Regions from separate parts of the Georgenia sp. AZ-5 genome, predicted to be linked through region 3. Evidence: riboswitches for the same ligand, from Rfam matches in the RefSeq annotation. Region 3 holds a riboswitch; each other region holds the start of a gene.
The links. A riboswitch is a leader RNA that binds a small molecule or an ion and turns the genes downstream of it on or off. The one in region 3 is predicted to bind thiamine pyrophosphate.
Positions count from the first base shown of each region.

Region 1: linked by a shared signal. The riboswitch ahead of ACF0H8_RS03645 (thiamine ABC transporter substrate binding subunit) and the one ahead of thiM (hydroxyethylthiazole kinase) in region 3 are both predicted to bind thiamine pyrophosphate.
Region 2: linked by a shared signal. The riboswitch ahead of thiM (hydroxyethylthiazole kinase) and the one ahead of thiM (hydroxyethylthiazole kinase) in region 3 are both predicted to bind thiamine pyrophosphate.
Region 4: linked by a shared signal. The riboswitch ahead of ACF0H8_RS01255 (YkoF family thiamine/hydroxymethylpyrimidine-binding protein) and the one ahead of thiM (hydroxyethylthiazole kinase) in region 3 are both predicted to bind thiamine pyrophosphate.

Region 1 covers NZ_JBINOU010000001.1:758,239-761,526, forward strand. Annotated here, with positions in the region: gene ACF0H8_RS03630 (monovalent cation/H+ antiporter complex subunit F) at 1-167, shown strand, start outside; gene mnhG (monovalent cation/H(+) antiporter subunit G) at 164-571, shown strand; gene ACF0H8_RS03640 (DUF4235 domain-containing protein) at 682-948, shown strand; TPP riboswitch at 1,375-1,479, shown strand; gene ACF0H8_RS03645 (thiamine ABC transporter substrate binding subunit) at 1,541-2,626, shown strand; gene ACF0H8_RS03650 (ABC transporter permease) at 2,628-3,288, shown strand, end outside.
Region 2 covers NZ_JBINOU010000001.1:2,156,963-2,160,250, reverse strand. Annotated here, with positions in the region: gene thiD (bifunctional hydroxymethylpyrimidine kinase/phosphomethylpyrimidine kinase) at 1-142, opposite strand, end outside; gene thiE (thiamine phosphate synthase) at 139-813, opposite strand; gene thiM (hydroxyethylthiazole kinase) at 820-1,659, opposite strand; TPP riboswitch at 1,651-1,749, opposite strand; gene ACF0H8_RS10140 (hypothetical protein) at 2,447-3,082, opposite strand.
Region 3 covers NZ_JBINOU010000001.1:3,956,510-3,959,797, reverse strand. Annotated here, with positions in the region: gene ACF0H8_RS18375 (ABC transporter ATP-binding protein) at 1-280, opposite strand, end outside; gene ACF0H8_RS18370 (ECF transporter S component) at 282-887, opposite strand; TPP riboswitch at 937-1,050, opposite strand; TPP riboswitch at 1,142-1,239, shown strand; gene thiM (hydroxyethylthiazole kinase) at 1,231-2,058, shown strand; gene ACF0H8_RS18360 (thiamine phosphate synthase) at 2,075-2,734, shown strand; gene ACF0H8_RS18355 (DUF4242 domain-containing protein) at 2,931-3,173, shown strand.
Region 4 covers NZ_JBINOU010000001.1:257,568-260,855, reverse strand. Annotated here, with positions in the region: gene rlmC (23S rRNA (uracil(747)-C(5))-methyltransferase RlmC) at 1-608, shown strand, start outside; gene ACF0H8_RS01265 (SDR family oxidoreductase) at 566-793, opposite strand; gene ACF0H8_RS01260 (hypothetical protein) at 793-1,086, opposite strand; TPP riboswitch at 1,317-1,424, shown strand; gene ACF0H8_RS01255 (YkoF family thiamine/hydroxymethylpyrimidine-binding protein) at 1,479-2,141, shown strand; gene ACF0H8_RS01250 (ECF transporter S component) at 2,156-2,764, shown strand; gene ACF0H8_RS01245 (ABC transporter ATP-binding protein) at 2,815-3,288, shown strand, end outside.

The DNA.
Region 1 (3,288 bases), 3.2 Mb from region 3:
CGCACCCCGAAGGGGCGCCGGAGCCGGCCGCGGCAGGCGGGCCGGCGTCCCCGGCGGCGGGCCTCGGCGCCGGCCGGGACGCCCCTCCCGGCGACACGGGTGGCGGACCGGGCGGGCCTGGTGCCCGACCCGGCGAGGACCCCCGACCGGGAGGAGGACGGCGATGAGCTGGACCGACGTGGCGGACGTGCTCGGGGCCGTGTGCCTGCTCCTCGGCTCGACCCTCACCCTCGTGGCGGCCTTCGCGGTGAACTTCTTCCACGACCTGTTCTCGCGGATGCACGCCGCCACCAAGCCGCAGGTGCTGGGGCTGGTGCTGATGATGGCGGGCACGGCCCTCATCGTGCGCAACCCCGTGGTGGGCTGGACGCTCGTGCTCGTGGTGGCGTTCCAGCTCGTGACGGCGCCCATCTCCGCCCACATGGTGGGCCGGGCCGGCTACCGCACGGGCAAGGTCGACCCCGCCACGCTCGTGCTCGACGAGCTCACCGATGACCTCGACGCCTCCCGCCGGCTGGCCGAGGCCGAGGCGGCGGACGGCGGCGGCCCGGACGGCGCACCCCGCGCCTGAGCGGCGCTTCCCCTCGCAAGTCCACGGCCGGCGCCTGCCCTGCGCCGCCCACGGCTATCCGGCATGATCGAGCCAGGCGCGCGAGCGCAGCCGAGAGGATGGAGCAGGCGATGGAGATGGGTTACCGGGTGGTCAGCACGGGCGCGCTGCTCGTGGCGGGCCTCGTCACGAACAAGGTGCTCGACCTCGGGTGGAAGGCCGTCACGGGCCACGAGCCGCCGCACGACCCGGACGACCCCGGCGTGAAGCTCTGGGAGGTCCTCACCTTCGCCGCCGTCTCCGGGGCGCTCGTCGGGCTCACCAGGCAGCTCGCCGTGCGCGGCGCGTCGAAGTGGTACCGCGGCCCCGGCGCGCAGGACGTCAAGAGGAACGCCTGACGCTCTCCCCGTCCCCGTTTATGCCTCCGGCTGGTTCCGCGAGTATGACGTTCTGGGGCCTTCGGGTGGTGGCGGGGGCCCCGCTTCGTCGCATTGGACGGCTGGCGCCAGACGGCGAGTGTGACGTTCTGGGGCGTTCGGGTGGTGGCGGGGGCCCCGCTTCGTCGCATTGGACGGCTGACGCCTGGCGCCAGACGGCGAGTGTGACGTTCTGGGGCGTTCGGGTGGTGGCGGGGGCCCACTTCGTCGCATTGGACGGCTGACGCCTGGCGCCAGACGGCGAGTGTGACGTTCTGGGGCGTTCGGGTGGTGGCGGGGGCCCCACTTCGTCGCACCGGGCGTACGGTCCGCACGCTCTCGGACCCTGCGTGGGCGCTCCGGCGCGGGCGGGCTCGCTGGCGCCGTGCCCGGGCGTGTAGGCTCGCCAGCGAACGACAGGGGAGCGCCGCGGGGCGCTGAGAGTGCGGACAGCCGCAGACCCTCGAACCTGCACCGGTTAGCACCGGCGAAGGAAGTCGGGATTGTCTCTCCCTGCCGTCGCGCCGCGACGTGCGGGGCGGCGGTGGGCCCTCCTGGAGTACGAGGAGGAGCCTTGACCAGCAGGACCAGAGGGCGCGCGCCGCGCCCGTACGTCGCGGGCCTGGCGGCCGCGTCCCTCACGCTCGCCGGGTGCAGCCTGGCCGGTGAGGGGGACGGCGCCGCCGACGCGGGCGGCGCCGAGGGCGGCGAGCTCACCGTCGTCACGCACGACTCCTTCGCCCTCACCGAAGAGCTCATCGAGATGTTCGAGGCCGAGTCCGGCTACGACCTCACGTTCGTCGCGCCCGGCGACGGCGGTGCCCTCGTCAACCAGCTCATCCTCACCAAGGACTCCCCGCTGGGCGACGTGGTCTTCGGGATCGACAACTCCTTCGCCGCAAGGGCCATCGACGAGGGGGTTCTCGAGCCCTACAGCTCCCCGGCGCTCCCGCCGTCGGCCCGCGACTACGCGGTCGACGACGCCGGGTCGCTGACGCCGGTGGACATGGGGGACGTCTGCGTCAACGTCGACCACCAGTGGTTCGCCGACGCGGGCATCCCCGAGCCCGCGACGCTGCAGGACCTGGCCGACCCCGCCTACAAGGACCTCCTGGTGGTCACCAACCCCGCGACGTCGTCCCCGGGCCTGGCCTTCCTGCTGGCCACGGTCGGCGCCTTCGGGCCGGACGGCTGGCAGCAGTACTGGCAGCAGCTGCGGGACAACGGCGTGAAGGTCGTCGAGGGCTGGTCGGACGCCTACTACGTCGACTTCTCCGGCTCCGAGGGCGCCGGGCCGCGGCCGCTGGTGGTCTCGTACGCCTCCTCGCCCGCCGCCGAGGTGCCCGAGGACGGCGCCGAGCCGCGCACGGGCGCGCTGCTCGACACCTGTTTCCGCCAGGTGGAGTACGCCGGCGTCCTCGAGGGCGCGCAGAACCCCGAGGGCGCGCGGGCCTTCGTCGACTTCCTGCTGTCCGAGGAGGTCCAGGCCGACATCCCGGGGCAGATGTACATGTACCCGGTGGACAACCAGGTGCCGCTGCCGGGGTCCTGGCTGGAGTTCGCCCCGCTCGCCGAGAAGCCCTTCGAGGTCGCGCCCGCGGACATCAGCGCGCACCGAGAGGAGTGGATCGCCGCCTGGACCGAGACGGTGATCGGCTGACATGACCGCGCCCGCCCCGCCCGCACCCGCCGCCCGGCCGTCCCGGCCCGGGCGGCTGGGCGGGGCCGGCGCGCGCCCGGCCGCCCCGCCGACCGTCCGGGGTGGGACGCGCGCGCGACGGCGGCGCGTGGCCCGCTGGGCGGCCTGGGGCCTGGCGGCGGGGATCCCGCTGCTCTTCCTGGGCACCTTCTTCCTGTGGCCCGTGCTCACCCTCGTCGGCCGGGGCTTCCTCCCGGGCGGCGAGCTCGACCTGGGCGGGTTCGCCGAAGTCTTCTCCCGGCCGCGGACCTGGCGGATCCTGGGGCAGACCCTGGCCCAGGCCACCCTGGGCACGGCGCTCTCGCTGCTGCTCGGGCTGCCCGGCGCGTACCTGCTCTACCGGTGCCGCTTCCGCGGCCGCGGCGCGGTCCGCGCGTTCGTGACCATCCCCTTCGTGCTGCCGACGGTCGTCGTCGGGGTCGCGTTCCGCTCCCTGCTGGGCGAGGGCGGGCCGCTGGGCTTCCTCGGCCTGGACGGCACCATGACCGCGATCGTGCTCGCCCTGGTGTTCTTCAACTACTCCGTGGTCGTGCGCACCGTGGGGGGGATGTGGGAGCGGCTGGACCCGCGGGCCGAGCAGGCCGCCCGCGCGCTCGGCGCTGCGCCGTCGCGGGCATTCCTCA
Region 2 (3,288 bases), 1.8 Mb from region 3:
GGGTGCTCTGGGCGGTCAGGGCGGTGATCACGGCGGTGCCGTACGCGCCCAGCGCGGAGAACGTCTTCAGGTCCGCCTGGATCCCCGCGCCGCCGGAGGGGTCCGAGCCGGCGATGGTCAGCGCGACGGGGGGTCTGCTCATCGCCCCTCCCACGCCCGGCGGAGCCTGGCCGCGGCGGCGGCCGGGTCGCCCTGCCCGCAGATGGCGCTGACGACGGCGATCCCGGCGGCGCCCGTGCCGCGCAGCAGGGCGGCGCGCTCGGCGGTGATGCCGCCGATGGCCACGCACGGCCACGGGCTGGCCGCGCTGATGTCGCGCACCCGCTCCACGCCGCCGGGCGAGGCGTGGTCGGGCTTGGTCGCCGTGGCCCACACCGGCCCCACGCCGAGGTAGTCCACGACCTCGGGGCCGTGCTCCAGGGCGACCGCCACGTGGTCGGGCTGCTGCACCGACAGGCCCAGCAGGCATGTCTCGCCGAGGAGGGCACGCGCCTCGTTGATGCCGAGATCTCCCTGGCCGACGTGCGCGCCGTCAGCGCCGATCTCCTCGACGAGGTGCACCCGATCGTTGACGAGCAGGGGCACGCAGGTTCCGGCCAGCGCGGCGCGCACCTCCCGGCCGAGGGCGACGAGCTCGGCGTCGGTGGCGCCGGGGTCTCGCAGCTGGACGGCGGTGACCCCGGCGGCGACCGCGGCGGCGACCGTGCCGGGGACTCCGACGTCCGCACACAGGGCGGTGTCGGTGACGAGGTAGAGGGACAGGTCCAGCGGGGCGCGTGCGGGCGCTGGCCGGCCCGCGGTGGTGGCGATCATGTTCGGTCAGGAGAGGCGGGCGCGGTCGGTCAGGTCCGCGGGGGTGAGCATGGCGATCGCGTCGAGCAGCGCGACGGCGAAGCTGCCCGGGCCGCCGCTGTGCCCGGCGGCGGCCTCGGCGGCCACCGTCAGGGTTGCCGTGGCCGCCGTCGCGGCGAGCAGGGGGTCCTCCACGACGCCGGCGAACGCGGCCATGAGGGCGCCGAGGGCGCAGCCGGCGCCGGTGACCTGGGTGAGCAGCACGGTGCCGTTGCCCACCCGTACCACCCGCCCGCCGTCGGTGAGGTGGTCGACCGCGCCGCTGACCGCGACCACGGTGCCGCGCGCACGGGCCAGCTCCCGGGCGGCGGGCAGCGCCGCCTCCGGGGTGTGGGCGCTGTCGGCCCCCTTGCCGCCCTGCCCGCCAGCGAGGCCGAGGATCTCCGAGGCGTTGCCGCGGACGACGGCGGGGGTCGACTCGGACAGCAGGTCCAGCGCGATGCGCGTGCGCCAGGCGAGGCCTCCCGCGCCGACGGGGTCGAGCACCCACGGGGTGCCCGCGCCGGCCGCGCCCGCCACCGCCTGGGCCATCGCGGCGGCCGTGTCGTCCTGGGGGGTGCCGAGGTTGACGAGCACGCCGTCGGCGACGGCGGCGAAGGCGGCGGCCTCGTGGCGGGTGTCGACCATGGCGGGGCTCACCCCCGCGGCGAGCAGGACGTTGGCCGTCCACTGCGCCACGACGATGTTGGTCAGGCACTGCACCAGAGGCTGCCTCTCGCGAAGGCGTGCCAGGGCGGCGCCCAGGTGCTCGGGCGCGATGGCGCCGCCGGACTGGTGGGACAGGTCGGTGCTGGAAGGTGCGGACATCCGCGACGTTCCCTTCGCTAGTACGAACTAGATCAGGTTCAACGGGTGTGTTCTCAGCCGTGCGTCCGCACGGCACCCCGCGTCGGCGGCTACCTTACCCCGCCGTCCGGTGCGACCAGCCGGTCGGGCGCGGGCCGGCCGCGCGGTGCAGGGTCCGACGCGCAAGAGATGCGACAGGGGTGCGCCGCCGCCATGACGGTAGGCGCTGAGGATGCGGAGCACCGAAGACCCCGAGGATGTCCTGCACGAGGTCTTCGGGCTGCGCGCCACCATCGTTCCCGACTCCGTCCCGGACGCCCGCTCGTCGTCCCGATCGGCAGATGGCACGTCCACGCGCACCTGCATGGCGCGCAGGCCGCGCACATGGCGGCCGAACGGTCCCGGTGACGGCCACGGCCAGCCCGCGGTCCTGCCCACAACAGTCTCGAAGCACGGCGAGCCAGTGGTCTCTAGATCATGAGGCGCAAGGCTAAGAGCGCGGTCTCATGTCCTTGGTCCTCAGACGCCGGCGGATCCCTCAAAACAGTTCGAAGTCGCTCGGCCCGGCGGCCAGGGATGGGCGCGGCAGCCGCACCTCGGGCAGGTAGCACTTCGGTGTCCGCAAGTAGCGCCTCGAACCCAGCTTCGTGCCCGGTCGCTGGGGCTGAGTGACGCCATGGCTCTGCCGAGAACTGTGGGCCGCCCCGAGGAGGCCGTCGGGGTTCTGCCTGACCGGCTCGCGTTCCGGCGCGGCGAGGTGACCAGTTAAGTCCACATACCGGCACCCGGGCCGCAGGTCATTTGTTGCTCAGCGGTTTCCTAGGTCCTGCCCCCAGCGCAGCACGGTGGGCCGCTGGAAGTCGCTCATCTCGATGACGATGTCGGAACGGGACATTGGACCCACCGCGTCGGCGTAGATCCGCAGGGCCGGCAGATACCGCTCGGTGTAGCGGGCCTCGATCGCCGCGTCGGGTTCCTCGAGCGTGGACGTGAGCGCCAAGATGCGCTGCACCGTCACCTCCTCGGGCACGGTGAGGTAGACGGTCACGTCCCACAGGTCGGCGAGCTCGGGCCGCTGAAGGGTCATGCCGTCAACGAGCAAGACGGAGCCGCGTGCATCGAATCCCGGCGCCCCGGCGGCGATGGACCGAATCCGCTCCCAGTCACAGATGTGCCCGTAAAGCCAGCGCGGGTCGGCCGCCTGCTCAGAGCGACGGATCGAGACCGGTATCAGCAAATGGTCGGCACTGAACCGGTGCACCTCGGCCTTGTCGCCCAGCAGCGGCCTGAGCGCATCGTCGAGGTCACGCGAGAACGTCGTCTTCCCGGCGCCATCCGGCCCGTCGATCGCCACCTTGAGCATGCCGTCGCCGGCGCGCCCCGCGAGCTCTCTTGCGAGCCTGCCCACGATCTGGCGGCGGGGAGTGGACGTCGTCGTCTCCATGCGGGTGATGCTAGGGCGACGGCGCCCGCTTCCCGACAATCATTCGCCACTGTCTCGCACCGTGGAAAATTGCGGACGTCGTCCCCATCATCCGGGACGGGCGCAGCGAAGTCGTGCCAGCCCAGCACGAGGCGGGCAGATCCATCAGCGCCACAGCAGGCAGACGAGCATGGCCGGCTCAGCGGACCTCACGCGATCAGCCCACG
Region 3 (3,288 bases):
CCAGGCCCGCCCGCCCGCGCTGGTCCGCCGCGGGCCGGCCGTCGAGGAGCAGCCGGCCCGACTGGGCGTGCCCATCGTCCTCCCCGAGGACCCCCGCCATGGCGTGCAGCAGGGTCGACTTGCCGGCCCCGGAGGCGCCGAGGAGGAGGACCCGTTCCCCGGGCCGGATCTCGAGGTCGAGGTTCCGCAGCGCCGGGCGGGACCGGCCGGCGTGTTGCCACCCCCACCCGGCGGCGCTGATCGCGGCCGGCCGGACGCCGGCCGCCGCGGCGCGCGGCACTCTAGAGCGCCCGCTCGGCCGCAGCGTCGCGCGACGCGAGACCGGTGAGCACGCCGGTGCGGGCCAGCGCGCGGACGGCCAGCCAGGACAGCAGGCCGGCGAGGACCGTCCCGGAGACGGCCGCGAGGATCACGTAGACGACCTTCCACTGCGATGCCCAGGCGACGTTGTACAGGACGTTCTCGCTCGTCCCCATCGCGATGCCGGCGACGGCGCCCGCCAGCAGCGCCACGGGCAGGTTCCAGCGCCGGTAGCGGAAGGCCGCGAACACCACCTCCGCGGCGGCGCCCTGGATGAGGCCGGAGATCACGACGGTCCAGCCGAAGTGCGTGCCGAGGAAGCCCTCGACCACGGCGGCCAGCAGCTCGCAGTACAGGGCCGCGCCGGGCTTGCGGACGATGAGGCCGCCGATCACGCCGGCGATGAGCCAGCCGCCGCCGTAGAGCCCGGCGAGCGGGGGGAAGGCCGCGGTGGCGGCGGCGACGCCGGCGTAGCCGGCGGACCACCCCCAGAAGACGACCCCGACGGCTACCGCCACCACGGAGGCCACGACGATGTCGACCACGCGCCAGCTGGTGGCGCGTGCGGTCGAGGTGGAAACGCTCACGGAAAGGTCCTCCTGCTCCTCAGGAGGGGAAGGTCCCGGCACGCGCCGGCACCCCGAGAACTCGACTCCCTTCGCCGGTACTAACCGGATCAGGTTCGAGGGTCTGCGGTTGGCCGCACTCTCAGCGCCCACCGCACGCGGCGGCGCTCCCCTGTCGCATCTCTTGCGTGCCGGATGCTACACCGCGGCACCGGGCGGCCGTCCGGGCGTCGCGCGCCGGCGATCTCGGCCGCCGTCCGGGCGGGCGTAGGGTGACTACCGACGCGGGGTGCCGTGCATCGCACGGCTGAGAGCACACCCGTTGAACCTGATCTAGTTCGTACTAGCGAAGGGAACGTCGCGGATGTCCGCACCTTCCAGCACCCTGTCCGACCACCACATCGCGCCGGAGCACCTGGGCGCCGCCCTGGCCCGGCTGCGCGAGCGCCCGCCGCTCGTGCAGTGCATGACCAACATCGTCGTCGCGCAGTGGACTGCCAACGTCCTGCTCGCCGTCGGCACCAGCCCCGCCATGGTGGACAACCCCGACGAGGCCGGCGCCTTCGCCGCCGTCGCCCACGGCGTGCTCGTCAACCTCGGCACACCCCAGCACGAGACCGTGGCCGCTATGGCGCACGCGGTCACCGGCGCGGCCGGCGCGGGCACACCGTGGGTGCTCGACCCCGTCGGTGCCGGCGGCCTGCCGTGGCGTACCCGGGTCGCGCTGGACCTGCTGTCCCGCTCGGCCCCTGCGGTCATTCGCGGCAACGCCTCGGAGATCCTCGGCCTGGCGGGCGGGCAGGGCGGCAAGGGCGCCGACAGCGAGCACACCCCGGAGGCGGCGCTGCCCACGGCCGCGGAGCTGGCCCGCGAGCACGGCACCGTGGTGGCCGTCAGCGGCGCGGTCGACCACCTCACCGACGGAGCGCGGGTGGTGCGAGTCGGCAACGGCACAGAGCTGCTCACCCAGGTCACCGGCGCGGGCTGCGCGCTCGGCGCCCTCATGGCCGCCTTCTGCCCCGTGGTGGAGGACCCGCTGCTGGCGGCCACGGCCGCCACGGCCACCCTCACCGTGGCCGCCGAGGCCGCCGCCGGGCGCAGCCGCGGGCCGGGCAGCTTCGCCGTCGCCCTGCTCGACGAGCTCGCCCTGCTCACCCCCGCCGCACTGACCGAGCGCGCCCGCCTCTCCTGACCCCGGAGCAAGCATCGTGACCACCACCCTGCCGGGTCGGCGTGCGCCCGCATGCCGCCCCCGGCTCGATCTGTCCCTCTACCTCGTCACCGACACCGCCCTGTGCGGCGAGGCCGGCGTGCCCGCCACGGTCGCGGCCGCCGTCGCCGCCGGCGTGACCACCGTCCAGCTGCGCGACCCCGCCGCCACCGACGCCGAGCTCGTCGCGCTCGGCCGCGCGGTGCGCGCGGCTCTCGCGGGGACCGGCGTGCCCCTGCTTATCAACGACCGGGCCGACCTGGTCGAGGCGATCGGGGCCGACGGCGCCCATGTCGGCCAGGGCGACATGGACGTCCGCGAGGCGCACCGAGTCCAGCCGCACCGCCCGGAGAATCGTCGACCGGCTCGCCCACCGACACCGGGGAGGCGACGGCCGGCCGCATGCACGCGGCGTTCCGCCGCGCCGCCCAGTACGAGTGGATGTTCTGGGACGCCGCAGGCCGACAAGAAGCGTGGCCCGTCTGAGGGACTGCGGCGGCTGGGTGAAGAACCTCAGCACCTCCGCGGGGTCGGGCGTCCCCGGTTCCCCCGGCAGGGCTCCTCCGCGTCTCGAGCTCCACGACGCCCGGGGATAGCTGAACCATCCCCGCAGTCGTGGTCGATCTGGCGCCCGTCTGTCGCCAGTCAGCGCGAGTAAACAACCGCTATTGAGCTATGAAGGCCATTGAAGGCGTCTCACCGCCGGGCCGTCTCATTGCCAAGGATGCGAGACGCCTGTCAGCCGTCGTGGGCGGGCGCCCGCGGCCGCGGCGTCAACCGTGACCGTGGCGCTGCGTGGGCGACAGGCGTAGCGTCGATCGACCACGGAAGGGGGCGACTCGATGCCGCTCCTCATGGATACGCACAAGTTCGAAGGCGAGATGCCGAGCGACCAGCAGATCGCCGAGGCGCACCAGGCGGACCTCGCCGCGCAGGACCAGCACGGGGTGAGGTTCCTCAGGTACTGGGTGAGCCGGGATGCCAAGGTTGTCCAGTGCCTCGTCGACGCGCCGGACGCCGAGTCGGCGGCTCGTGTGCACGTCGAGACCACGGGCGCTGGACCGAATGAGATCTACGTGGTCGAGGAGCGCAGCTGAGACCGCCCCCGCCGAGGGGTCGAAGGCTTGGCAATGAGCACGTCGCAGGAAGGCGGATCCACGGCGGGGGCCATTGGTTTGCGGCCCCTCGGGACGGGAGCGGCTGGGTCGAGGG
Region 4 (3,288 bases), 3.7 Mb from region 3:
AGACCCTGCGGATGGGCGTCGACGGCGTCGACCTGCACCTGCGCCCGCAGAGCTTCTTCCAGACCAACACCGACGTCGCCGCGGCCCTGTACCGCCAGGCGCGGGCCTGGGTGGACGAGCTCGCGCCCGCCTCGCTGTGGGACCTCTACTGCGGCGTCGGCGGCTTCGCGCTGCACTGCGCCGACGGCGACCGCAACGTCACCGGCATCGAGGTGAGCCGGGAGGCCATCGCCTCCGCCGAGCTGACCCGGGCGCAGGCCGGCCTCGGTCGGGTGCGCTTCGAGGCCGGGGACGCGACGGCGTTCGCGCTCGCCGCAGAGCAGGCGCCGGAGCTGGTCATCGTCAACCCGCCGCGGCGGGGCATCGGCCCCGACCTGGCGGGCTGGCTGGAGTCGTCCTCGGTCCGGTCGGTGATCTACTCCAGCTGCAACGCGGTGTCGCTGGCGCGCGACCTCGCCGCCATGCCGTCGCTGAGGCCGCGGCGCGCACGGGTGCTCGACATGTTCCCGCAGACCGCGCACTACGAGGCGCTGGTGCTGCTCGAGCGGGCGCCCGGCGGGGCGGGTCAGAGGCCGCCGGCGACACGTACGACGGCGCCGCTGACGTAGGCGGCCTCCGCGCTCAGCAGCCAGCCGATGGCGGGGCTGATCTCCTCCGGCTCGCCGGGCCGGCCGAACGGGATGCGTGAGGCGACGCGCGTCGCGCGGCGGGGATCGCCCGCCGCGGCGTGGATGTCCGTGCGCACCGTCCCCGGTGCGACCGCGTTGACCCGGATGCCGTCCGCGGCGAGCATCACCGCGCCGGCAGTCGCCAGGCAGTGGCCTCCTCCAGCTCCAGCAAGGACTCGGCCTCGGTCCAGGTGAGGCCCCCGGACGCGGCCCACTCGGCGATCAGCTCAAACCGCTCGTCGGGGTCCAGCTCCCGGGCGGCGGCAGCTTCGGCCCGCGAGTAGGCGCGGAGCACCTGGTGCATGTGCTGCACGACGTACGGGGCGGACGTGTCGGACGCCGCGCCGTGGTCCAGCCGGTCACGCACCCACGCGGTCCAGTCGGACAGCGCTGACTGGAACAAGGCCTTGAACACCATGCCTCCCACCGGTGACGAAGAACCGAGGGCGCCGGTGACCTCACTCAGGAGCGGAACTCGCGACTCCTTCCGTCCCTATGGTCGCGCTCGTGCCCGGACCCCGGCCAGAACCTGCGGGCGTGAACTGCGCTGCATTCGTCGCCGGCCTCACGCCATCGGAGGACGCGGACCCGGCGCGGTCTCACCTGGCGAACCGGCCATTGACCCGTGGGCGGTCAGGAGTAACTTCGGCCGCACCCCCGGGGAGCGCTGAGGAGCGCTGAGAGTGCGGACAGTCCGCAGACCCGTATACCTGATCCGGTTCGTACCGGCGTAGGGAGCAGGGCATCCGCCCGACGCACGTGCGTCGTCGGCGGGTCTCGAGGTACCCGCGGGCCCGAGAAGGGACCGTGATGAGCACCAAGCTCGAAGAACTGACCGACACCGGCGCCACGCCGGATCAGCTCGGCATCGGGATGCGGCTGAGCATCCACCCCCACTGCGACGACTTCGTCGAGGTCATCCTCGGCGCCCTCGCCGACGCCGAGGCCGCCGGCCTCACCGAGGGCCTGGTGATCGACACCGACGAGGTGAGCACCTACGTCGGCGCCCGCACCGCTCCGGCCGAGCAGCGCCTCGCCGCCTACCTCACCGCCGTCGTCGCCGCGGCCTCGCGCCGCTCGGGCGGCGGGCACGTCGTCGCCCACGTGCTGCTCTCCCGTGGCTGCCCGGGCGAGGTGTCCTGCGACCTCGCGGTCACCGGGCTGCCCGACCCGGCACCCGTGCAGCTCGAGCGCACCGGCATCCGCGCCGCCGCCCAGTGGTCGCTCTACCCGCTGCTCGACGGCGGCTCCGACGCCGGTGACCACATGGCCCACATCGAGGCCGCGATCGCCTCGGCCCGCCGGCGCGGCACCACGACGAGCCCGGCGCACTACGCCACTAAGCTCACCGGTGACGTCGCCGACGTCCTGGCGACCGCCGTCGACGCCTGGGCGCAGGTCGGCGCCCACGTGCCGCACGTGGTCACGCACCTGACCGTCTCCGTGGGCTCCCCGAGCCCGGTCGAGGCGTGAGGGAGGAGCGCGCCATGAACGACACCACCGCCGCCGTCGCCCCCGCCCGCCCGCGCTGGGCCATGAAGGACCTCGTCCTCATGGTCGTCCTCGGCGTCGTCTTCGGCTTCGCCTACTGGGCCCTCGTGCAGGCCTGGAACGGGCTGAGCATCCTCATGGGCCCCGCCGGGGACCTCTCCCAGCACCTGCTGCTCGGCGGCTGGCTGCTGGTGGCACCCATCGCCGTCGCCATCATCCGCCGCCCCCTCGCGGGGGTGATCGCCGAGGTCATCGCCTCGGTCGTCGAGGTGGTCTTCCTCGGCTCCCCGGTCGGGCCGCTGCTGCTCGTCGCCGCCGCCATCCAGGGCGCGGGCAGCGAGCTGCCCTTCGCGCTCACCCGCTACCGCCGGTTCGGCTGGGGCGTCTACGCCGTCTCCGGCCTGCTCGGCGCCGGCCTGGTGTTCTTCTACTCCGCGTTCCGCGCCGGCTGGTACGGCCAGGACATCTTCGCCCTGCGCCTGGTGCTGCAGTGCCTCTCCGGCATCGTCCTCGGCGGCCTGCTGGCCAAGGTGATCGTCGACGCCCTGGCACGCACCGGCGTCGTCGACAACTTCGCCATCGGCCGGGCCCCGGGCCGGTCGTGAGCCGGGCCCAGGCGGCCCCGCGAGCGGCGGGGGCGGGCACCGGGCCGGTCGTGGAGCTCCGCGACGTCTCGGTGACCTTCCCCCGCCGCGCGGAGCCGGTGCTGCGCGGGGTGTCCCTGGCCCTGGCGCCCGGGGAGCAGGTGGTCGTGCTCGGCGCCTCCGGCTCGGGCAAGTCCACCGTGCTGCACGCCATCACCGGGGTGGTGCCGCACACCGTGAGCGCCACCGTCACCGGCACGGTCACCGTGGGTCCGACGACGGCGGCCACGCCCGTCGTCGAGCGGTCCCGGCACCTGGGCGTCCTCGCGCAGGACCCCGCGGCCGCTGTGTGCCTGCCCGGGGTGGAGCAGGAGCTGGCCCTGCCGCTGGAGAACCACGCCGCCGACCCCGCGACCATCGGCCCGCGCATCGGCGCCGCGCTCGACGCCGTGGGCGCCGGCGCCCTGCGGGGCCGGGTCACCGCCACGCTCTCCGGCGGGGAGTCCCAGCGGGTCGCCCTGGCCGCCGCCCTGGTGACCGAGCCG